DNA from 3 places in the Clostridium sp. 'White wine YQ' genome. Region 3 is predicted to be linked to each of the others. Evidence: riboswitches for the same ligand, from Rfam matches in the RefSeq annotation. Region 3 holds a riboswitch; each other region holds the start of a gene.
The links. Region 3 has a riboswitch for S-adenosylmethionine ahead of metF (methylenetetrahydrofolate reductase [NAD(P)H]). Riboswitches for the same ligand answer to the same signal wherever they lie in the genome.
Positions count from the first base shown of each region.

Region 1: it holds a riboswitch for S-adenosylmethionine, as region 3 does, so the genes downstream of both, PTZ02_RS16375 (O-acetylhomoserine aminocarboxypropyltransferase/cysteine synthase family protein) here and metF (methylenetetrahydrofolate reductase [NAD(P)H]) in region 3, are expected to answer to the same signal.
Region 2: it holds a riboswitch for S-adenosylmethionine, as region 3 does, so the genes downstream of both, PTZ02_RS11280 (methionine ABC transporter ATP-binding protein) here and metF (methylenetetrahydrofolate reductase [NAD(P)H]) in region 3, are expected to answer to the same signal.

Region 1 covers NZ_JAQYUU010000007.1:115,696-123,158, forward strand. Annotated here, with positions in the region: gene thrS (threonine--tRNA ligase) at 1-1,434, shown strand, start outside; gene PTZ02_RS16370 (homoserine dehydrogenase) at 1,476-2,687, opposite strand; gene PTZ02_RS16375 (O-acetylhomoserine aminocarboxypropyltransferase/cysteine synthase family protein) at 2,743-4,020, opposite strand; SAM riboswitch class I at 4,179-4,314, opposite strand; gene PTZ02_RS16380 (5-formyltetrahydrofolate cyclo-ligase) at 4,406-4,972, opposite strand; gene PTZ02_RS16385 (ABC transporter ATP-binding protein) at 5,007-5,681, opposite strand; gene PTZ02_RS16390 (ABC transporter permease) at 5,681-6,433, opposite strand; gene PTZ02_RS16395 (ABC transporter substrate-binding protein) at 6,408-7,388, opposite strand.
Region 2 covers NZ_JAQYUU010000001.1:2,263,756-2,272,707, forward strand. Annotated here, with positions in the region: gene gnd (phosphogluconate dehydrogenase (NAD(+)-dependent, decarboxylating)) at 1-349, opposite strand, end outside; gene PTZ02_RS11255 (MurR/RpiR family transcriptional regulator) at 789-1,637, shown strand; gene rlmD (23S rRNA (uracil(1939)-C(5))-methyltransferase RlmD) at 2,065-3,417, opposite strand; gene PTZ02_RS11265 (hypothetical protein) at 3,482-3,871, opposite strand; gene PTZ02_RS11270 (MetQ/NlpA family ABC transporter substrate-binding protein) at 4,047-4,853, opposite strand; gene PTZ02_RS11275 (methionine ABC transporter permease) at 4,887-5,528, opposite strand; gene PTZ02_RS11280 (methionine ABC transporter ATP-binding protein) at 5,529-6,491, opposite strand; SAM riboswitch class I at 6,585-6,701, opposite strand; gene PTZ02_RS11285 (DUF350 domain-containing protein) at 6,867-7,070, opposite strand; gene PTZ02_RS11290 (helix-hairpin-helix domain-containing protein) at 7,152-7,775, opposite strand; gene PTZ02_RS11295 (D-alanyl-D-alanine carboxypeptidase family protein) at 7,897-8,952, shown strand, end outside.
Region 3 covers NZ_JAQYUU010000001.1:422,796-431,747, reverse strand. Annotated here, with positions in the region: gene helD (RNA polymerase recycling motor HelD) at 1-1,679, opposite strand, end outside; gene def (peptide deformylase) at 1,818-2,303, opposite strand; gene PTZ02_RS02005 (hypothetical protein) at 2,468-3,190, opposite strand; gene PTZ02_RS02000 (hypothetical protein) at 3,350-3,499, opposite strand; gene PTZ02_RS01995 (helix-turn-helix transcriptional regulator) at 3,667-3,897, shown strand; gene PTZ02_RS01990 (hypothetical protein) at 3,890-4,396, shown strand; gene PTZ02_RS01985 (S-ribosylhomocysteine lyase) at 4,442-4,897, opposite strand; gene metF (methylenetetrahydrofolate reductase [NAD(P)H]) at 4,912-5,799, opposite strand; SAM riboswitch class I at 5,877-5,986, opposite strand; gene PTZ02_RS01975 (hypothetical protein) at 6,088-6,654, shown strand; gene PTZ02_RS01970 (MalY/PatB family protein) at 6,715-7,854, opposite strand; gene PTZ02_RS01965 (MraY family glycosyltransferase) at 7,948-8,901, opposite strand.

The DNA of each region.
Region 1 (7,463 bases), on a different contig from region 3:
ATTTCTTTCTACAAACAAGGTGAATTTGTAGATTTATGTGCTGGCCCACATTTAATGTCTACTAAGACAATAAAGGCTATAAAAATTCTAAGATCTGCTGGTGCTTACTGGAGAGGCGATGAAAAAAACAAGATGCTTTCTAGAGTATATGGAACATCTTTCACTAAGAAGTCTGATTTAGATGCACATCTTGAAGCACTTGAAGAAGCTAAGAGAAGAGACCATAACAAACTTGGTAGAGAACTTGGTTTATTTACTACTAATGAAAGAGTTGGTCAAGGACTTCCATTATTAATGCCTAAAGGTGCTAAGATAGTTCAAATACTTCAAAGATGGATTGAAGATGAAGAAGAAAAAAGAGGTTATGTATTAACTAAAACACCTCTAATGGCTAAGAGTGACCTTTATAAAGTTTCAGGACACTGGGATCACTACAAAGATGGCATGTTTGTACTTGGTGATGAAGAGAATGATGATGAAGTCTTCGCTTTAAGACCAATGACTTGTCCTTTCCAATATACTATTTACAATGCTGAACAACACAGTTATAGAGACCTTCCTATTAGATATGCTGAAACTTCTACTCTATTTAGAAACGAAGCTTCAGGTGAAATGCATGGTCTAATAAGAGTAAGACAATTCACTTTAGCTGATGGACACTTGATAGTTAGACCTGATCAATTAGAAGAAGAATTTAAAGGTGTTGTAGACTTAATAAAATATGTTATGACTACTTTAGGTATCCAAGATGATATCACTTATAGATTTTCTAAGTGGGATCCAAACAACAAAGAAAAATATATTGATAACCCAACTGCTTGGGAAGAAACTCAAAATATAATGAGAGAGATTCTTAATCATCTTCAAATAGACTATACTGAAGCTGATGACGAAGCTGCTTTCTATGGACCAAAGCTTGATATTCAATTCAAGAACGTTCATGGTAAAGAAGACACTATCATAACTGTACAAATTGACTTTGCTCTAGCAGAAAGATTTGGAATGACTTATGTAGATAAGGATGGAAACAAAAAACTTCCATTTATAATTCACAGAAGTTCAATTGGTTGTTATGAAAGAACTTTAGCTATGTTAATTGAAAAATATGCTGGAGCTCTACCAACTTGGTTATCACCAGTTCAAGCTAAAATACTTCCTATCTCTGATAAATATAACGATTATGCTAATGAAGTAGTTAAAAGTCTAAGAGATAAAGGTATAAGAGTTGAAGCTGATTATAGAGCTGAAAAGATAGGTTATAAAATAAGAGAAGCTAGACTTGAAAGAGCTCCATATATACTAATTGTTGGAGAAAAAGAAGAAGCTAATAAAGAAGTTTCTGTTAGAAGTAGAAAAAATGGAGAAGAGGGTGCTATTTCTTTAGAAGAGTTCAAGGCTAGAATTGTTAAAGAAGTAGAAGAAAAGAGTATTTAATTCCACTATTATAAAAGAAGAGACACAGGTCTCTTCTTTTTTTATGATACTTTTGGAAGTCTGCTATATGAATTTATTTTTCCTTCTTTAATTAATGCATTTAACAGTTTAATAATTTCTATTTCACTTTCTATTTCTAAGTAGAATGCAATTTCATCTTTTTTTTCACCAACTAATTGAGCTTTACTGAACTTGTCTCTAACAGCCTTTATTGCACTCCTCTTATCATTTGTATTCATTCTTATAAGTAGGGATGACTTATCATATATCGTTTCCTTTATAATCACTTCTTCCACATATTTAGTTGGAAGTTCTCCTCTTCCCTTTATTATATCTAAAATATCACTATATACAGCTGATGCAGTAGGTAACATACCTGCACCTTTTCCAATAAAGCTTACATCCCCAACTGCATCTCCATGAAATATAACTCCATTTACTTCATAATTTATTTGTGAGAATAAACTATCCCCATCAATTAGTGCTGGTTCAACTGATGCATATACTTCGTCCTTAACTTTTCTACTGACTGCAATTAGTTTTATCTGATATCCGAGTTCCTTGGCATATATAAAATCCTGCCTTTCCAAGTTTGTTATTCCTTTGGTATTTATATCTTTCCAAGAGATCTTTTTCTTGTAGGCTAAGGTTGATAATATTGCTAATTTTCTAGCTGCATCATATCCCAGAACATCTGACTCTGGATTTGCTTCTGCAAAGCCTTGCTTTTGAGCCTCTCTTAATGCTTTACTATAGCAAAGATTTTCCCTACTCATTTTAGTTAATATAAAATTTGTAGTTCCATTCAGTATACCTGTTATGCTTTTTATTTCATTTCCCTCCAAGGATTCAAGCAAAGGCTTAAGTAAAGGAATACCCCCTCCTACTGAAGCTTCGAATTTTAGATTAACACCCTTTTTTCTTGCAAGGTCAATTAGCTTTCCCCCATACTCTGCTATCAAATCCTTATTTGCCGTTACAACATTTCGCCCTAAGCTTAAAGCCCTTTTCACAAAGTCATATGCTGGATTTATTCCACCCATCACCTCAACAACTATGTCTGTATCTTTGCTAAAAAATTCTTCTATATCCGTTGTTAGTATTTCACTAAATTTTTTATTTTTATGCTTTTCAAAACTTCTCACTAAAATAGACACTACTTCTATATTCTCTAACTTGTCTTTATTATTTTCTAATAATTCAATTAATCCTGTTCCTACCACTCCATATCCTAATAAAGATATCCTAACCATTATAATATAGCCCCTCCGTACAATTACTTGTCTACAATATTAAATTTTATAGTAATTATAGTAAATTTAATGCCTGCTCAAAATCTCTTATTAAATCCTCTGTATCTTCAATACCAACAGAGATTCTCAAAAGATCTGGACTTACTCCACTTGCCTTTTGCTCCTCCTCTGAAAGCTGAGCATGAGTTGTACTTGCTGGGTGTAAAATATAAGTTCTTGCATCACCTAAATTAACAACTAGGGTCGCAATTTCTAAGTTTTTAATAAGCTTCTTCCCTTCTTCTACCCCTCCTTTAATACCAAACGTAAGTACTCCACTTGCTCCACCCTTAAGGTATTTTTGAGCTCTTTCATATTGAGAATTTCCTTCTAAGTATGGATAGTTAACCCAAGAAACCTTTGGATGCTGAGATAGAAATTCAGCTAACTTTAATGCATTTAACGAATGTCTTTCCATTCTTAAGTGTAAAGTCTCTAGTCCTAAATTAGTTAAAAATGCATTAAATGGACTAGGTGCCGCCCCTAAATCTCTTAATAAAGTTACTCTTGCCTTAACTGCATATGCAGCTTTTCCAAAAGCCTCAATATATTTTATACCATGATAACTTGAATCAGGCTCTGTGAATTCCGGAAACTTTCCATTTGCCCAATCAAAATTTCCTCCATCTACAATTATTCCCCCAACTGCAACAGCGTGCCCGTCTGAATATTTAGTTGTAGAGTGAACAACTATATTAGCTCCAAACTCAAATGGATTGCACAAATATGGAGATGGTACTGTATTATCTACAATTAATGGCACCCCAATTTTTTTTGCTACCCTAGAAAACTTATCTAAATCTAATATATTCAAGCCTGGATTCCCTATTATTTCTCCATATATAGCTTTTGTATTTTCTTTAGCTAAGGCTAGTATTTCCTCTTCACTTGCTTCAGGATCTACAAATGTTACATCAATACCAAATTTTCTTAAGTTAATATTGAATAAATTAAATGTTCCCCCATAAAGAGCAGATGTTGATATAATATGATCCCCTGCTTTAGCTATATTGGCTATTGCATAAAATATAGCTGCTTGACCTGAGGAGGTTGCTACAGCTGCAACGCCTCCTTGCAGTGCTGCATACTTTTCTTCGTAGGCAGCTATAGTTGGATTACTTATTCTTGTATAAAGATGTCCTTCTGCTTCTAATCCAAATAATTTTGCAACATGATCTGGATCTCCTTGTTGGTAACTAGTACTTTGAAATATTGGTAAAACCCTTGGTTCACCTGGATTTGGCTTATACCCTCCTTGTACTGCGATTGTTCCCAAGCTAAAATTTTTACTCATTAAAAAAAGCCCCCTTTTTATTATAAGGTGGCCTCTTACCAAACATAAACAGCTATCATCATTACTGCTGCTTATCTTATAGTAAAAAAAGCTATTTCTACTATAAGATAAGTAGAAATAGCTAATAAAGCATAATTATATACGCAAAATTACTCTTTCTCTTATCTATCAGGATAACCAGAATTTAACTAAGAAAATTTCTGTACCTGCAGGATTTAGCACAATTCTAACTTAATGAATGTTAGCTGTTGCTAGGTTTCATAGGGCCAGTCCCTCCACCATTCTTGATAAAAGACCATCGATTATTTAATTAATTATATTATAATGGTAAAAAAATAAAATGCAACTATTTTTTTGAAAAATATTGCATTTCTATATTAAATATTTATAGAGTTTTACAATCAATTATTTCATTCTCTGTAATAATATAATTCACCTTAATATCAAAGCTTTCTTGTGGTAATTCTTCTAAGACTTGAAGCGAAAATGCGAGTACTACTTTAGGAATCTTTAGATCCGTTTTTTCCAAAAACTTATCATAATATCCTCCTCCATATCCTACCCTTTCTCCACTTCTTGTAAATGCTACCCCTGGCATTATTATCAAATCTAACTTTTCATTTAGTTCCTCATTAGATTCTGGTTCTAATATCCCCCAAAATCCAGGTTTTAGTTCACCTATAGATTTAATTCTAATTACCTTCATTTCTTTATTTTTGTTATCAATCTTAGGAACATAAACTCTTTTATTTTTTTCTAAAGCATCTTTGATTAAATTCATTGTTTCAACTTCGTTCCCAAAACCTACAAAAATAAAAATGCTGTTTGATAGATTATACAAATCAAAATTCATTAAAAGTTCTTTAATTTTCACATCATATATTTTTTTTATGCCTGCATCAATTAAATCTCTTTTTTTAATTATATTTTCTCTAATTAATTTTTTCTCCATAACTCAATCCTCATTTTTACGATATTACAGTTTATTAGTCCATTTCAACTATTTCTAGTATTTCTTTTTTAGATATGTTACTATTCACTTTTCTTTTAATTTTAGTTGGTTTATCTGTTAATATATATATTTCGTCTCCAAGCTCTAAACATTCATCTATGTCATGAGTTACAAAAATCACTGTCTTTTTTTCTTCATTTTGTATTGTCTTAAAATCTTTTATAAGTTTATTTTTATTCTTTACATCTATAGTTTTAAATGGCTCATCCATGATAATTATTTCTCCACCGTAAGATAGAGCTCTTGCAAGACTAACTCTTTGTTTCATTCCGCCACTTAGCTCATTAGGATAGAAATTTAAATATTTATCTATACCCATCATTGAAGTGTACTTATATATTAATTCTTTTCTCTCTTCTATTTTATACTTCTTTTTAAGAACAATTTCTATATTATCCTTAGTTTTAAGCCAAGGTATTAATCTATCTTCTTGAAAAACGAAACTTATTTCTTTTTCATCAAAACCAACTACATTTCCCTGGTAATCCTTATCTATCCCTGAAATTATATTTAACAACGTACTTTTCCCACAGCCAGAAGGTCCTAATATACATGTTATCTTCTCTTCTTGAAACTTTATAGAAATATCATCTAGGACACGTAAATCACCAAACTCTTTTATCACGTTTTCCAAATAAAAATCACTCATTAATTAAAAGTCCTCCATCTTTTAGTCATTAGTTTAATTATAGATTCTATAAATAAAACAAAAATAACTAAAATTACTATCCAACTAAAAACTCCTGCAGTATTTAACTGCATTTTTTCCATTTGAATACTTGTTCCTACTCCATAGTTAGGTTGTCCTAGCACTTCACCACCTATAACCATCTTTAAACACAATCCTATCACTGATGAAAGCACCCCAAAAACACTTTTAGCCATACTTGGAATGTAAATATATCTAATACTATCAGTTATTCCTACCTTATACACCTTTGTCATAGAAATTACGCTTTTATCTATACCAACAATCCCTTGAATAACTGCTTCATAGATAACTGGAAATACAACGATTGAAGCAAGTAAAATGGGTGCTTTTTCATTTGTAAGCCAAATTAGAGCAAGTACAATTATTGCCATAGTAGGGACAGTCTCTAAAAGTGCCATGGTAGGTTGTAACATCTCAAGTATTTTCTTATTTAAGGCTGCAATTATTCCTACTATTGAAGCAAAAATTAAAGAAATTACAAATCCCAATATACACCTTTGTAATGTTGCCATTAATGTATAAGCAAATGATTTATCACTAACTATAATCTCTAATGAATCTAGAGTTTCTCTTGGAGAAGGCAATATAATTGCATTGCTTAATATATCGCTAACAATCCACCATACTAATATTAGTAATGCAGTTCCAATTAGCATATATTTTTTATTTTTTATAATATGCATTATCATCTGGTATTTTTTCTCCTATTGTCTTTGGTGCATTTTCCATTAGCACCTTAAAATAAATATTATAATCTTTCTTTAAATCCTCTGCATCTGCAAATTTAATGTTTGCTCTTTTTAATGCTTGAGATAAGTCTTCCTTTTTAACACCAATTCCTAGTTCCTCAACATAATCTCCTAATTCCTTTGGATTTGTATTAGTCCACTCACAGCTTTCTCTGTATAAATCAATAAATTTATCTACTGAAGTTTTATAATCCTTTGCTACTTGATTTTTTATTATTAAAGAACTTTGAGGATATCCATTTTCAGAGGAATTTAACTTTTTCCATTCTTCATTTAAATCAAGTAATATTTTAGTATCTGATTTTTTCTTTAATATTGTTGAAAGCATTGGTTCTGGTACTACTGCAGTCTTAACTTTTCCTGATATAAAATTTGGAGCAAGTTCGGTAGAACCGTTAAGATAATTAAACTTCACATCACTATCTGCATTAATTCCTTTTTCTTTTAAAATATATCTTAATACTATATCTGGAGTAAGTCCTTTACCTATTGTTGTTAACTCTTTACCCCTTAAATCTGAAATATTGTTGATATTGTCATCTGTAATTGCAAAGAATGAACCCCAAGTTCCACCTGCTGCAATTTTATAGCCCAGCTTTTTGTTATAAGCTTGGGCTGCCAAGTTAGATGGAACTATCGCAATATCTGCATCTTCAGATAATATTTTTGAAGTTAAACTATCTGTTGTTTTTTCTATAGTAAATTGAATATTAACATTTTTATCAAGAGTCTTTGTTTCCTTCAAAAGTTTACTCATAGATAAAGCTGGAATTCCATCTGGAACTACCACCTTTAAGGTAACTTGCTCTTTACTTATCTCATTCTTTTTTCCACAAGCTACAAAAGTTGTTGTAGCAACTAATACACTTAATGCAATTAAAATAGCCTTTTTCATCTTTTGTCCTCCTAAAATCAAGACACATAATTCTAATTTATATAAAGTTGTAATTTTTGTACCAAGTTCATTATA
Region 2 (8,952 bases), 1.8 Mb from region 3:
CAAAATAATATACTTCTTTCTCTTTAAAAGTCTTTGCACGTCGTATTGATTCATTAAAATTTGAATTTCCACCTTCAATGACAATGTCATTTGGAGAAAGTAACTTCAACAATTGATTCAATACAGATTCCGTAATTTCTCCAGCAGGTAACATAGACCAGATAACTCTCTTTTCAGTAAATGAAGTAATCATTTTCTCTAAATTATCAAATGTTTTGATACCTGCCTTTTCAGCATCTTCTTTTGCTTTATCGGATAAATCAAATCCCATAACATCATAATTATGACTCTTTAAATTACATGCTATGTTTAAACCCATCTTACCAAGACCTATAATAGCTATTTTCATATAATCCCTCCTCTTCATATTTTATATTATCAAAAAAAATTTTTTTTGTAAATATATTTATCGAAAAAATTTTTTTAGGAATTGTACTTTTCTTGTATTTCTATTTCTATTCCCCACTTGCAATTTGATAAATACTGTGATATTTATAATAAAGTGGCAGGAATATTAAGTAAAACTAAGTTTGACTTGTTCTATCCAAGATATTGACTTAAAATTACTATTTGATATACTTATAAAAAAACTATTTTTAACAATTTAATCACTTTTCATACATTATTAGACTCAATTATTTATCTGACATATAAACAAAAGACTCTATCTATTATTTTCTTTTATAGATTTGATTTATAAATATATTACTATTTAAATATGTATTACACCGAAAACTTTTTATTGTTTTTAAAGTTACAATACATCGTTTATAAAAAGGAGGACCAATATGGATGTATCTGTTAGACTTAAAATTAAATCGTTATACAATGGATTAAGTGCTAAAGAACAAAATATTGCAGACTATATACTTGAAAATCCTATTTCTGTGGCTCACAATTCTATCAGCTATTTATCTGATGAACTCGATGTTGCAGGCTCTACTTTATTTCAATTCGCTAAAAAGCTAGGTTATTCTGGCTTTAAAGAGTTAAAGATGGCTATCTTAATTGAAGAAAATAATTTTTCAACTACATCAATTCATGAAAACATTGAAATTGATGATAATGAATTGACTATGGCTCAAAAAGTCTTTGATTCAAACATTAAAACCCTAACCAATACTAAGAAGATATTACGGTTAGACGATTTGAAAAAAGCTGCTGAAATTATATCAAATTCAAATCTACTATATTTTTTTGGTGTCGGTGGATCAGGAATACTTGCAGAAGATGCATATCATAAATTTTTACGTTCTCCAACTCGTGTACGTCATTGTATTGATTATCATATGCAACTTATGGAAGCATCTTTATTAACACCACAGGATTGTGCAATTTGTATCTCACATACTGGAAAATCAAAAGAAACTATCAAAATTGCTGAAACAGCAAAAAAATCTGGTGCAAATGTAATTGTTATCACTAGCCATGCATCTTCTCCTCTAGCTAAGATAGGTGATATCGTTTTTATTTCTATATCTGAAGAAATCGAATTTCATTCAGAAGCCTTATCTTCACGTATATCTCAATTGAGCATTCTAGATTCACTCTATGTAATTTTGATGTTTATGAATAAAGAAAAATCAAAAGATGCTTTATCTAAAGTTAGACGCACTATATGGGAAGTAAAGCATTAAAACCTATGGCAACAAAATTTTATTGAATCATAATCAATATTATCCTTTAAAGCGGATTATTAATGAATAATCCGCTTTCTTTTTGTATGCCCGCATGGGCACAGTGAAAGTCCGTTGTGGGTTTGGTAACTGTAACCAATGGCCAAATAACTGGGAGTAAGTAACTTAACAACAATTTGTATCAAGAAATATAAAAAACCACTTTTCTTTTGTAAAATTAGTTTGCACGCAAAATTTACAAAAGAAAGGTGGTTTCTATAAACAACTATTAATAATATTTTTCTACAGGATTGAAAAAGCACTGGAAAAAGTAATAATTTTATCTAAATCAGTTAATATAAAAATTGCCGACGCTTTAATTTCAGCGTCGGCAAAATGTTGGCACTTCGTCTATTTTAGGTTAATCTACATTTCAAGAATGAGACTATTACTTACTTAATTTCACTACTGTTTCACAATGAGGTGTGTTAGGAAACATATCCTTACAAAGTGTTTTTTCTATCTTATAGCCTGCTGCAGTTAATACTTTTAAATCTTCAACTAAAGACTTAGGATTGCAGCTTACATATATTATGTCTTTTACATTAAAGGCTATAACGTACTTCATTGCCGTAGGATGTACCCCGCTTCTTGGTGGATCCAATATTATTATATCTGGCTTATCTTTCACTTCAGTTATTACCTTAGCAATATCCCCAGCTATAAATTCACAATTGTTTAATCCATTTAATTTAGCATTTTCATTTGCAGCCTCAACTGCCTCTTCAATAAGTTCAATTCCTACTACCTTTTTAGCTTTTGGAGCTGTTATTTGTCCTATTGTACCTGTTCCACAATATAAATCAAATACAACCTTATTTTCTCCATCTCCCATGAAATCTCTTACTATTGAATAAAGCTTTTCTGCTCCTTCTGTGTTTGTTTGGAAGAAAGAGAATGGTGATATCTTAAACTTTAATCCTAAAAGTTCTTCCATAATATAATCTCTTCCATAAAGAAGGTTTACCTTCTCAGGGAATACTACATCTGAAAATGAATTATTCTCAGTATGAATAACTGAAGTTAATTTTCCTTCATATGAAAGACCTTTTAAGCCTTCAAGATATTCATCCAATGAAAAATCTATCTGTGTGGTAGTTACTAAATTAACCATAATTTCTCCAGTTTTTGCTGCTCTTCTTACCACAAGATGTCTTAAGTAACCTTCTCTTTTCATTACTCTATAATAAGGAAGATCTTTGCCCCTAAAATACTCTAATGTGTATTTTATTATTTTTCTGAAATCTTCATGAACGATTCTACATTCATCAACAGTTATTATGCTAAACGGACTACCTTTCATATGCATACCTAGGGTTAGTTCTCCACCCTTTACTTCATCTCCAAAGGTAAACTCCATTTTGTTTCTATATTCCCATTGGTTTGGACTTCCTTCAATGCCTAAAAACTCACCTGTATCTACATTGGCATTTTCAAAAAGTTCTCTAACCTCATCACGTTTTAGTTCTAATTGCTTGTTATACGGAAGCGTTTGAGATGAACATCCACCACATCTTCCAAATATAGGGCATCTAGCATCTACCTCATATTCAGCTCTTTCTATAATCTCCAAAGGCTTTATTTCTGCATAATCTTTTTTCTTCTTGGTTACTTTTCCTTTAATAAGCTGTCCTGGATATGAATTTTTAGAATATACTATAAGTCCATCCACGTGAGCAATACCCTTTGAAGGAAATTCAGTTTTTTCAATTTTTAAGGTTATCTCATTTCCTTTTTTCATGAGTTAGAAGCTTCCTCCTCTGTTTATTCTTAAATATATAATTAACAATTGTTATGTAAAAAGCCTATTGATTTAAGGCTTTTTCCCCAATTGTTTTTCCATAAATACTTTTTACAATTGTAAAATACAATATACTACTTGCGATATAAGCAAAGAAATATATACCTAGAGTATCAATTATCGCATATCCTAATGGCATTAATATAAATTTAACTAAATAAAACAAAACAAATGCTGCAAAGGCAACAATAGTCTGATCAGCTATTGATATAATCAATCTTCCGAAAATACCTATTTTTTTCTGAACTTGTTTATCAGAATTCATCATATCTAAAAACTCCTTATTTGTTGTTTTATTCTCTATATTATTTTCTGATTTTACTTCAGTTTTTTCCTTAGAATCCTTTGCTATGTCCTCTATTACCTCTTCAACTTTTTCTTCATTAATACTCAATGTAGCTACCTCCCTACTATTTTACATTCTTTAAATATACTACAAAACCCTCTAATTAGCAAATTACAAAAAGTTTAAATAAATGTAAATTTTATAATTTTTTATTTATCTTCACTGTGAAATATTTGCAAATAAATAGCAGAGACAATTTGTCTCTGCTACTATTATGTTCTAATTAAAACATAGGGATTACTGCACCCTTATATTTATCTTCAATAAATTTCTTAGCTTCTGGTGAGTTAAGTGCATCTTTTAATACTTTTATTTTATCACTATTTTCATCACCTTGTCTTACAACTAAAATATTTGCATACTTTTGAGCAAATTCTGAATCTGATTTTTCAGCTATCAATCCATTATCAGTTGGATTTAATCCTGCATCTAAAGCATAGTTTGCATTTATAACAGCTGCATCTACATCATCTAATGTTCTTGGTAATTGAGCTGCATCTAATTCTTTAAACTTGAAGTTCTTTGGATTTTCTGTAACATCTTTTGATGAAATTAATTCTCCATCTTTAACTTTGATTAAGTTGTTAGCTGCTAGTAATTTCAATGCTCTTGCTCCATTTGTAGCATCATTTGGAATAGCTATAGTCGCTCCATCTTTTAAATCATTTATTGATTTAGCTTTTTTAGAATATAAGGCCATTAATTCACTATGAACTTTAGTTACTGTTGCTAACTTATATCCTTTATTCTTCATTACTTCATCTAAATATGGTTGATGCTGGAAGAAGTTTGCGTCTAATTCCTTATCATTAAGTGCTGTATTTGGTGTATTATAATCATTAAATTCAACAACTTTTAAAGTGTATCCTTGTTTTTCAACTAATGGCTTAATAGCATTCACTATTTCTGCATGTGGTTTTGGTGTAACTCCTATTGTTATAGTTTTATCATCAGCTTTTTTTCCACAAGCTGCTAAGCTTAGAGCTAACGCTCCTACTAATACTAATGATAATAATCCTCTTTTTTTCATAATAAGTCCTCCCTGTTTTTATAATTAATATATCTATTTTACCTGTTTCTTATAAATAAAATTACCTAGGCTTTGTAATACTTGAACAAATACAATTAATACCACTACTGTATAAAACATTATCTGATTATCAAATCTATTATATCCATAATTAATAGCTGCACTTCCTAGGCCTCCGCCTCCTATTGCACCTGCCATTGCAGAGTATCCTACGATGCTTATAATCGTTAAAGTGATACCTAAAATTATACTTGGCATAGCTTCTTTAAGCATTACCTTGAAAATTATTTGAGTATTACTTGCCCCAAAAGATCTTGCTGCTTCAATTACTCCTTTATCAACCTCTCTAAGTGCTGACTCAATAACCCTTGCAACAAATGGTGCTGCTGATATAGTTAATGGAACAATAGCCCCCTTAATGCCTATAGTTGTCCCAACTATTGTTCTAGTAAAAGGAACTAGAACTACCATTAAAATAATAAATGGTAAACTTCTTAATATGTTAATTATTCCGTCTAATATACTATATAAAACCTTATTAGGCTTTAATCCATCAGGTGCAGTAATTATCATTATAATTGCTGGAATAAATCCAATTATTATAGCAAATAATGTAGAAAAAAACGTCATTATAAGTGTCTCTTCAATTGCCGGCAATAATATACTTTCCCACATTTATAGCACCTCCCAGCTGATATTTTCATTCTTTAAGTATTCAACTACTTTTTCTTTATATTCACTATTTACATTTATAACTAAGCTACCTAACACATCATCTCTAAATTTTTCAAGTTTGCCCCATACTATAGAAAAGTCTATATTAAGTTCTCTTGCCATCTTAGTAATTAATGAATTCTCACTTAAATCTCTTGGGAAGAATAGTCTGATATTTACACCAACTTCCGGAAGAGTTTCCTCTTCTTCTTCTCCTAAGAATTTCTTTAAACTTAGTCCTGGTCTTAAGAATAGTTCTTCTGCATTTCCTTCTGCCCTAATTACTCCACCTTCTAGAAGCGCAACTTTTTCACATATTTCTTTAACTACTTCCATTTGGTGAGTAACTACTACTATTGTGATGCCTAATTCTTTATTAATTTTTAATAATAAAGATAGAATATCCTTTGTCATCTTAGGATCTAGTGCTGATGTTGCCTCATCACATAATAATATCTTAGGATCTAAAACCAATGCTCTTGCTATTGCAACTCTTTGTTTTTGCCCCCCGCTTAATTGAGATGGCTTACTCTTTTCTTTTTCTCTAAGCCCTACTAAATCTAATAGTTTATATACCTTTTCTTTAATATCTGCCTTACTGTATCCCCAAACTTCTAAAGGAAGTGCTACATTGTCAAATACATTTTTTGTTTGTAACAAATTGAAATTTTGAAATATCATCCCCAAATTTTTTCTAAATTCCCTAATTTCCTTAGTTGAAAGTTCTGAAACTTCTTGTCCCATAACTGTTAAACTTCCAGAGTCATAAGTTTCTAATCCATTGATGCATCTTAATAGAGTAGATTTCCCTGCCCCAGAGTGGCCTATAAGACCATAAATTTGTCCTTCTTCAATATTTAATTTAATATCTTTAAGTACTTCTGTTTCATTAAAACTTTTGCTTAAGCCTTTAATTTGAATCATTAAGCTACCTCCACATGTCCTTTGTTTATCCGGATAAATAAAAAGCGCTTGGGAATAAACCCAAGCGCTGAAAAATAGCCACTGCAATTTACTCCCTTATCTCTCAGTTAAAAAATAACTGCAGGAATTAGCACCATACACAAGTTAAATGGAACCTATGTTGGTTGCCGGGCTTCACAGGGCCAGTCCCTCCACCGCTCACGATAAGAATTCGTTAATATTAATTTGTCTGCTATTACTATAATATAAATATTAATTAAATGCAATAAGAAATGTTTAATTTTTTAGAAGTTTTTAATTTTTAAGCGAAATTTTTAAATTTTATAAATGAATACCTTTAAAATTTTAAAACTTTCATTTTTATGTTTATTATGTTTATGCTATCACTTTTGAGACAATTATAGCTATAGATATTAGTAATCCAGCAACCACAATAGCCACCGCTAAATTTCCTTTTTCTAATTCTTTATTGAAATCAGCTGGTATTATTTTGTCAAAAATAATATATCCAATCAACATAATAACTATACCAACAAGTCCGAACAAAACACTCAAACCAACATTTACTAATACGTCCATAAATAATCCCCCTTAAAATAATATAATTTAATTCTAATATAAATTCCTTCCAATTTCTAGGTTTTTTTATTATATATCTATCTATATTGAAATTTTATCCTTCAATTTATCAAAGGTTCCTTCACCAACTCTATCAATTTTTTTCAGTTCCTCGATAGATTTAAAGCCTCCATTTTTTTCTCTATATTCTATTATTTTTCCTGCCATTACTTTCCCTACACCAGGTAATGTATCTAGCTCAGCCTCAGTTGCTGTATTGATATTAATTGTTCCATCTTGAGATTTTCCAGATTGCAATGAGGATGCCAATGATCCTTGTGTGTTTTGTGCTTTATTATCAATATTTCCTATAACAATACACTCATGATTTTGAAGTTCCTTGGCTAAATTTATATTCTTTGTATCAGCTTTCTCTGTTAATCCACCAGCTTCTGCGATTAGATCTTTAATAATCGATCCTTTCTCCATTATATATACTTCCGGCTTTTTAATTTCCCCTTTAATTTCAACAACTATGTTTCCACTATTATTTGTTGTAGTCGTAGTTTTATTGTCATTTGAAGTCTCTTCTACAAACATACCTTCCACTTCTTTATCCGATAAAGGCTTTGGGATATTTATATATGTATATATTCCCGCAACTAAGGTTAGAACTATTAATAGTATTACGATTCCTATTAGTTTTTCTTTCCTTGTAATTCTCATGTTTTCCTCCTTAAATTTTAATATATAATTAATTATTGACAAAAACACCTCATTTATATAGTAATTTGACCACATTTTTGTTATACTTATTTTTATGAAATATGACATAATGGGGGATATTATGAGAAAAATTTCTTATTTTTTACTATTGATGATTTCTTTTACATTAATATTTAATAAAAATGTAAGCGCAGCTCCTTCTGTTCCTGATTTAGAAGCTGATGGTGTAGTACTAATGGATGCAACTACAGGAAAAATTCTATACAGTAAGAATAGTGAGAAATCACTTGCACCAGCTTCTACTACAAAAGTAATGACTGCTTTATTGGTTTTAAGAAATTCAAAGCTTGATGAAAAAGTTACCATAACCAAAAGTGCTACTGCAGTTGATGGAACAAGAATCGGTCTAATAGAAGGTGAAGTATTTACCGTTAAGGATTTACTATATGGAATGCTCTTACTTTCGGCTAATGATTGTGCTGAAGCACTAGCTGAACATGTCTCTGGTTCAAAAGATGCATTTGTTGAACTTATGAATAAAACAGCTAAAGAATTAGGTGCGAATAATACTACTTTTGTAAATCCTTCTGGACTTTATGAAGATGACCACAAGACAACTGCTTATGATTTATCACTTATTATGAGAGAAGTATCAAAGAATCAAACTTTTATTGATATTTCTAGGACACCAGCATATGAATTTCCTGCCTCTAATATAAACGGGGAAAATCACTGGGCAGATAATAAAAATGAATTAATCATGAAGAATAATAGATATTTTTATCAATATGCACTCACTGGTAAATGTGGATATACCACTCCATCAAAACATACTTATACTGCCGTTGCTGAAAAAGATGGTCAAAGATTAGTTGCAACATTTCTTTACTCATCAAGTAAAGATAATTATTTTAGAGAGGCAAAGAATTTATTCGAATATGGTTTTAATAATTTTAGCCTTGTAAAACTATATTCAAAGGGTGAAAAATTATCTGATTATACTTTTAATGATTCTACTACAATGCCATTACTAGCTTCAGACGATATCTCATATGTATGTAAAAAAGGTGATGAGAATTCAATTACAAAATCATTAGATATTGAGAAAAAGGATTTATCAAATCTTTCCTTCACTCGTGACCAAGAAGTGTTATCCGCTTCTGTTTCAGTAAATGGT
Region 3 (8,952 bases):
ACTATAGTCATAGAACTTCCTTGGCACATCATTTTAGTTACATGAAACATTAACGGAGAATAATCTTGCGCCTCATCAATTACTATATGTTTATATTTATTCTCATCCTTAATTCCTTCAGTTTTAAGCTTTAAATATAAAAGAGCTGCAATATCATCTTCATCTATTATTTCTTTTTCCCTATTACTTAAAACTTCTTCTCTCATAAATTTTTCTAAGTTTTTAGGAATCTTTTCACCAGTAGCTTCTTCAAATATTTCGTCTTCCTCAAACAATCTATAATAAAGTCCTTCTCCACTTTGACTATTCCAAGCCTCGAAATACTCTTTTAATTTTGAAATAGCTTCATTTCTAAGATTTTTCTTTTTCTCATCTCTCTCATCGTATATTTCTATTAGTTTCTTTCTTCTATCTAGTGAATCTTCTTCGTTCTTTTTAATTTTATTTATCTTTAAATTATAGAAAAGATCAAGCTGCTCATATACTCTAAGCAGTGTATTATCAAGCTTTTTATTAAAATATTTATGTATCTCTTCTATCCTTTTATTTACCGGGAAATGTACCAAATCTTTAAAGTATAATCTTTTAATTTCATTAGCTCCATAAAGAGTAAATCCCTGAATTTTAATATCCTCTAGATTTTGTGAATCCCTTTCCCAAATGGTAATTAATCTATCTAATATAGTTTTAAATAGTATTGAGCCTTTTATTTTACTAATGTTTTTTAAATATTTAGCTCTTTCACTATCCCCTTCTAGTATTTCCCTTAGCTTTTCGTCTCTTGTATAAATCTTACCCTTTAATCCTAAAAATTCTTTCCCTAGAATAGGAAAAGTTTTTTGATTAACTTCATAAGTACCTAGATTAGGAAGTATTTCAGATATATAATCTAGGAACAATTTATTTGGTGCTAATACTAATATATCTTCCCCTTTTATCTTCTCATTATATCTATAAACTAAATACGCAAGTCTATGAAGTGCTACTGTAGTTTTCCCTGAACCTGCTGAACCTTGTACAATCAGTGGAAAATTAAGCGGTGCTCTTATAATGTCGTTTTGTTCTTTTTGAATTGTAGCAACTACTTCCTTAAGCTTACTTCCTGCACTTTCTTCAAGATTTATTTTAAGAAATTCATCTACTAATTCATTTTCTTCATCTGCAGTTTCACCTTTTAAAATTATTTCATTTATTCCTTCATCAAATATATCTTTAAGTTCACCATCTTTGATTAAGAACTTTCTTTTCAATTGAAGCTTTCCGTTTATTACACCAACTGGTGATCTATAGTATGCTTCTCCTTGTGTACCACTATAGTAAAGGTCTGCAATAGGTGCTCTCCAGTCAATTACTATCTCTTCCCCATCTTTTGAATCGTATATACCATACTTTCCTATATAGAAATTTTCTGGCATTCTTTTATCTTCTTTAAAATCGATTCTTCCGAAATAAGGATTTTCTGTAGCCTCTGAATAATTTTTAAGATTTTTACTTACTATATCATATATTATTTTTGTATTCTCAAGCTCTAAGCTATAACTTCCTCTTGAAGCTTTCTTTAAATCCGAAATTTTTGTTTTAAAACCCTCTTCTTCATTAACTTTTCTCTCTATTTCAATGTTGATCCTATTCTTTTTCTCCTGAAGAACTTCAACTTCATAATCAAATTCATTATGCATACTATCACCATCCTCTCAATGTAACTCTACTTTCTTAACTATTAAAGAAAATAAACTTAGCCTTAGGCTAAGTTTATTTATAAATTCATTTAATAATTTACTACCAAAATTATACAACCACTAATAATGGTTGTCAAACTATTCTTCTGAATCCTCTTCTTCTTCTAATTCGTAAACTTCTGTAGCTTTATCAACATACATGATTCCATCTAAATGGTCAATTTCATGGCAGAAACATCTTGCTAAAAATCCTTCTGCTTCATATTCCATTAGATTTCCATCTTCGTCATAAGCTTGAACTACAACTCTAGTTGGTCTTTCAACTAATCCTTCATATCCAACGTAACTTAAGCATCCTTCAGAATCAACTTCTTTACCATCTTGTTCTAGTATCTCTGGATTTATAAGTACTACTGGTTCAGATTCTCCATCTCTTAAATCTATATATACTACTCTTTTATTTACTGCAATTTGTGGTGCTGCTAATCCTACCCCATCTACAGTTGCTAGAGTATCCCTTAAGTCTTGAATTAATTCATCAATTTCTTCATTTATTTCTTTTACTGGTTCACAAACTTTTTTTAAATGTTCATCACCTAGTTGCACAATTTTTCTAACTGCCATCACAATTCTCCTTTCGGTTATTTACAATACTATTATTGCATAAAATCATGATTTTTGCATTAACTTTATAATAAAACTGTGTAGCATTTTGTGGATTTAACTTTTCTCAATAAATAGTAAAGACCTTCATAATTTACTATGAAGGCCATTCTATATAATATTTATTATTTTCTTGTTTTATATATAACTATTAAACCAATAACAATAAATATTGCTGCTTTAATAAATACTGATATAGTGTTAAATATATAATTATACCCAAAGTCTGCAAAGTAGAATCCAGCATTTTGAAGAGCCTCAGATATTCCGAAGAATATAAGTACAACTCCAACTATCTTAAAAAACAGCTTAAATTCTTTTGACTCTCCTTCAAAGAATCCAAAGCTTTTCCCCTCTCTAAGTGCAAGTAAATCTAAGACTGAAAATACTGATAGTAATAAAATCAATGTATTTACTAATTGCATGTTTAAAAGTCCATTTATGAATATACCTGCTAGAAATGTAATAAATAGTTTCATACCCTTATCAGTATAACCTTCATAAATATGTCCGAAACCTGGAATAATCGAAAGTATTACTCCTAATAAATTTTTATTTCTTTGTGAGAATTTAGTTTCCTCTTCTAAATTAATAATTCCTCTATTTATATAGTCTGCAGACATAAATGCATCCACTGCTGAAAATACCCACACAATAAATGCAAAATGATCAAATAGATTATTTATTCCTCCGAAAAAATTATAATTACCGAATCCGTGCTCTCTGCCACCTATGGATAAAACCATTGTACTTAATAAAAATATTATTCCTCTATTATAAAGACCTAAGTAAAAATGACCACCTCCCGGTAATAGGGAGTATATAAATGCCTTGCCCTTACTTTTCATATTAATTACCTCCTTTACTTTATATATTTATAATAGTTCTATTTTCTTAATAAAATTATATATATCACCTTAAGTTTTTCTTAATATGATTTTTGTATTATATAAAATTATAGCCTAGGTAAACTAAATATTACCTAGGCTATTACTTATGTTCAAAAATTAAAAATGTGGATCTATTTCATCCCTTTGTATTCTTTTTAAATCTTTTAATCTTAAATGGGTTTCTTCCATTATTTTATCCCAACTCTCACCTGCTATTATTTTTTCTTTTGCTATTTTATATAATTCTTTTTCCTTCTCATTAAGCATACAATCACTCCTTTATTATTTCTCAGATTTATTTTTCTCAATAATTAGAATTTTATAATTCAAAATTTAATGTTATTTATATCACACAAAATGTATTATATATTTGACATTTTATATTATATATAATACAATCAATTTATACCAAAACTTACCGGAGGTAACTAAAAATGGCTAAGTCTAAAATATTCAAAACTAATTTGAAGGTTTTAAGAGCTGAAAAAAATATAACACAAGAAAAGCTTGCAGAAGATGTAGATGTGTCTAGAGGAACAATACTAGAAATTGAACGTGGAACCTTTAATCCATCATTAAAATTAGCCTTTAAAATAGCTCAATATTTTGATAAAAGAGTTGATGATATCTTTGAATTATTACAGGAGGATGTGGAAGATGAATAAGTATTTAATAATCATAGGACTAGCAATTATTTGTATTATAGTTAACTTTGCTGTAGAGTTATTTATTAAAGAAAAAGATGAGAGAGAAACCCAAGCTTTCCTTGATTCTCTTAAACTTACATGTTTATTTACAATTTTTATTTTTGGACTTACTATAACTAATAAGTTAATTCACTCAGTCCAAACATTTGACGTAAAAGAGATAGGTTGGATTCTTATTTCAAGTTCACTTATTCTTTTATTAAGTTATCAAATAAAAACGAAAACAGATTTGAGTTTTCCTAAATTAATTAAAATAAGTAAAACAAATAAAAACAGTATTAGAGCATCATTATATATATTTTCATTTTTATTGTTGGCTTTTGTTTTCTTTGCGATTTATATAAATAGCAATTCATATGCTCTATACTTAAAAAGTATATTAGGAATTACTGCATACATTTCCTTGTCCATTGTTCTATATATTTTAGCTTTCTTAAAAAAGAATAAAATATTTTAAAATAAAAGACTTAAGGCATTTAAATACCTTAAGTCTCTATATTATTTATTCACCGAATACATTTAGAGAAAAACCAGTTTCTAAAACTTTTTTAGCATATTCTTTTGCACCAAAAAGTGATAGATCTCTATAGTTACCACATTGAATTTCATTTCTTGCTGGAATCTCATCTGCAACTAATACTTTTTTAAGTGCTGCTTCTAAAGCTGGTTTAACTTCTACAGGTTCTCTATCTCCCCAAACTATTAGATAGAATCCTGTTCTGCATCCCATTGGAGATAAATCAATTATTCCATCTAATTCTTCTCTTAAAAGACCTGCTAAAAGATGTTCTAATCCATGAATTGAAGCTGTTGGGATAGCTTCCTTATTAGGTTGTGTAAATCTTAAATCGAATTTAGTTACCTTGTCCCCTAAACTACCATCTAGAGTCTTAGCTTTTCTAATATAAGGTGCCTTTACTATTCTATGATCTAACTCAAAACTTTCTACTTTTTCCATTTTGTTTCCTCCTTTTAAATAACTGCCTTTTCATTTAATGTAGTAATTATAGTTCCTATATTTTCTGTTATTCTTCTTGCTACTAATGGATTATTCATTGTATATAAGTGTATACCCCTAACTCCTGATGATAATAGATCAACTATCTGCTCTACTGCATATGCTATTCCTGCATCTCTTAAAGCTTCAGGGTTATGCTCATATTTGTCCATCATTCTTAAGAATTTAGCTGGTAACTGCGCACCACAAAGGCTGCTAATTCTCTCGATTTGCTTTTTATTCACTACTGGCATTATTCCTGCTTCAATAGGAACATTGATTCCTTCTTTATCTGCTCTATCAAGAAAATTATAAAATATTTCATTATTAAAAAACAACTGAGAAACTAAGTGTTCAGCACCATTATCTACCTTTTGCTTAAGTCTCTCTATATCAAGCTCTAAATTCCTGCATTCTATATGCCCTTCTGGATAACAAGCAGCACTGACCCCAAAATCTCCTTGATCTTTAATGTGATTAACTAATTCATAAGCATAGGAAAATTCCCCATTATTAGTTTGACCTATTGGAATATCTCCTCTAAGTGCAAGGATATTATTAATATTATTCTTCTTCAAGTCATTTAGAATATTATTGATATCTTCTTTTGTTGATCCAATGCAGGTTAAGTGTGCAAGTGCCTCAATACCATATTTATTCTTAATTAGTGAAGATAATTGTGTAGTTTTATTATCTACTGTACTCCCACCAGCTCCGTAGGTTACTGATATAAAGTCTGGTTTTAATTCCCCAAGATTTTCTAGTGTTGTGTATATTGTTTCAAGTGAAGATGTAGTCTTTGGTGGAAAGATCTCAAAAGAATAAACTACCTTCCTACTCTCAAAAATATCCTTAATAAACATATAAATACCCCCTTAAAAAATAAAAACCTAAAGGATATTACCTTTAGGTTTATATAACGCGATTTCCCCAAATAATATCCTTATCTTCCAGTTAAACACTGCAGGAATTAGCACCCACTAAGTCAAATGATAACTTATAGGTTGCTGGGTTTCATTGGGCCAGTCCCTCCACCACTCTAGATAAGTTTGAATAAATTATACACTATCATGATAATATTGTAAATATTTTTTTATTCTTACAATACTGATATAATATACTTATTACTTAACTACAGGAAGGGTTTATATATGAGCGAAAAAAATAAACATAAAGATTCAGAAGGCACTAAAGGGTCAAAAAAGATAAACATTAAACTACTATTAAACAGCTTTGCAATAATATCAATATTAATCATAGTTTATTTAGGTGGAGTTATGAGTGAAAGCATTGCAACAGATACACCTATAGATTCTATTACAAAAACTACTTCTAAAAAATTTGATGATAAGTCTATAAAAGTCGATAAAATAATATCAACAAACGATAATATCATTGGTATTTATGAGTCCCAAAATTCAACTGGTATTATTGAATTTGATAGACATAAATTCCTTTATAATAGGTTTGTTCCTACTAAACAATATGAGTCAACTACTAAAATTAATACTAAAACTATAGGAAAATACTTTATAGTATTTGGAGATTTTTCAAATACTAATGTCAATAAAATCAAAATAACCTCAAATTCAACAACGGAAGAAGCAGAAATATCAAATGGAAAAGATTTTGCAGTATTTAACCTTCCAAGTGAAAATTCAACTGCTACCTACGTGCTGCTAGACAAAGATGGAAATATTATCTCTGAAATCAAATAACAGAAACTTATGTCTAAATATAAAGGGAATTCAGTATTTGCTGAGTTCCCTTATTTAATCTCAACTATTTTTTTCATTTTCCCTCAAGGCTTTTTCAATTCTATCCAAAGCTCTAACTAATGTATCTCTTCTACATCCAAAGTTAAGCCTTAAAAATCCTTCTTCACCAAAATCCTTTCCATCTGAAAGAATAACTTTAGCCTTTTTATATAGAAACTTATATGGATCCTTAATGCCTGTTTCTCTAAAATCTATCCAAAGCAAATACGTTCCTTCCACCGGAGTTAATTTTAATTCTGGCAATCTGCTTTTAAATTCGCACTCTAAAAATTCTAAATTTCCTTTTAGATATTCTAATAATTCTTTTCTCCAAGGCTCTCCATTTTTATATGCTTCTTTACATACAACATAGTTTAAAACTCCTGGATGCGGTAGCAATCCTTCTGATGCTCTAAGAAACTTTTTTCTTAATTCTGTGTTTGGTATAACCCCAAAGGCTATTGGTATTCCAGGAAGATTATATGTTTTTCCTGGGCTCATAAGAGTTATACCTTGAGATACTTTATCTCCAAGTGACACTAGTGGAATATGTTTTCCTTCAAATATAAGCTGACAATGTATTTCATCAGAACATAGGATTAGCTCATGCCTTTCACAAAACTCTGCTAAATCCTCTAACTCCTCTTTAGAAAAAACTCTTCCTACAGGATTATGTGGATTGCATAATATAAATAGTTTAGTATCCTCTCTTATCGATTTTTCCATTTCTTCAAAATCAAAAGTATACTTACCCTGTTCTCTCTTTAATGGAACTTCAATTACTTCCCTATTAACATTTACAGGTGCTTTTCTTATGTTAGGGTATACCGGTGTATTTATCATTACAGAGCCCTCAATCATCTGACATACTACATTTATAGTTGGCACGATGCTTGGAAGCCATACTATCCATGATTCTTTTATCTCTGTATTATATTCCCTCTTAAAATGTTCTACTATAGTTTCTACTAGCTCTTTATCAGGTTTGGTATATCCAAATATACCATGCTCAATTCTATTATTTAAGGCTTTTATTATTGTATCTGGCGATTTAAAATCCATATCTGCAACCCATAATGGAATATAGTCCTCTCCGTATTGGTCCCATTTATAGCAAGATGTATTAAATCTTTTTATATCTTCATTAAAATTAATACTCATAGAATTTCCTCCCTTTAGATACTATAATTGTCTTTTATATAAAATTAGAGCTGAGATTTTATTATATAAGTAAATCTCAACTCTAGCTATTTTTTAAACTTTAACAAATAATAACACTATTGATATTATGCTTAAGCACATACTAATTGCACAAATATATAAAACTATTTGATTTGTAGTAAGTCCTTTTTCTTGAAGTCTAAAATGTATTTGGCTCCTATCTGCTTGATATATAGGCTTACCTTCTGCGTATCTTTTAAAAATTACAAATAAATTATCAAAGATTGGTACACCTAATGCTAATATTGGAATTATTAAACTCATAACTGTAGCTTGCTTAAATGCTCCATCTAAGGCAATTATCCCTAAAATAAATCCTAAAAAGTTAGCGCCTGAATCTCCCATAAATACTTTAGCTGGATGTCTGTTATACTTTAAGAAACCTAAAATAGATCCAACTAATATAATACACATCATAGCTGATTCTGGCTGTCTCATTGCAAGAGCTACAACAAATAAAGTTGTTGAAGATATTGTAGACAAACTACCTGCAAGTCCATCCATACCATCTGACCAATTTATTACTGTAGTAACCCCAAATATCCAAGTTATTGTAAGAATAAATTGAACCACTACGTGCAATTCCACATATTGTCCATTAAAAGGATTTGTAAATCCACTAAAAGCTATTCCACTTCTATAAACTAAAATAGCTGCAAGTATTTGTACTATAAATCTAGGATATATAGGAAATTCTTTTCCTCTTGTTTTATAGAAATCGTCTATTAGTCCAATTAATAAAATACTTAGAGATGCTATAAAAACTGTAATCTTTTCCTTTGTAATAAAATCTCCTACAAATACAAAATACATTACGAAAAAGCCGATAAACATCCCAAGTCCTCCACAAAGAGGTATTGGTTCCTTATGTTTTTTTCTTTCAGTTGGTTTATCTAAAAAATCATATTTTACAAATAATTTCATTAAAACAGGAATAATTAAATAAACTATAAATACAGCACATGCTAATGCTATTCCATACTTCATATATAATCTCCTTCTAGGGTGTTAACTAAATCTTAAGTATCAAAATATGCA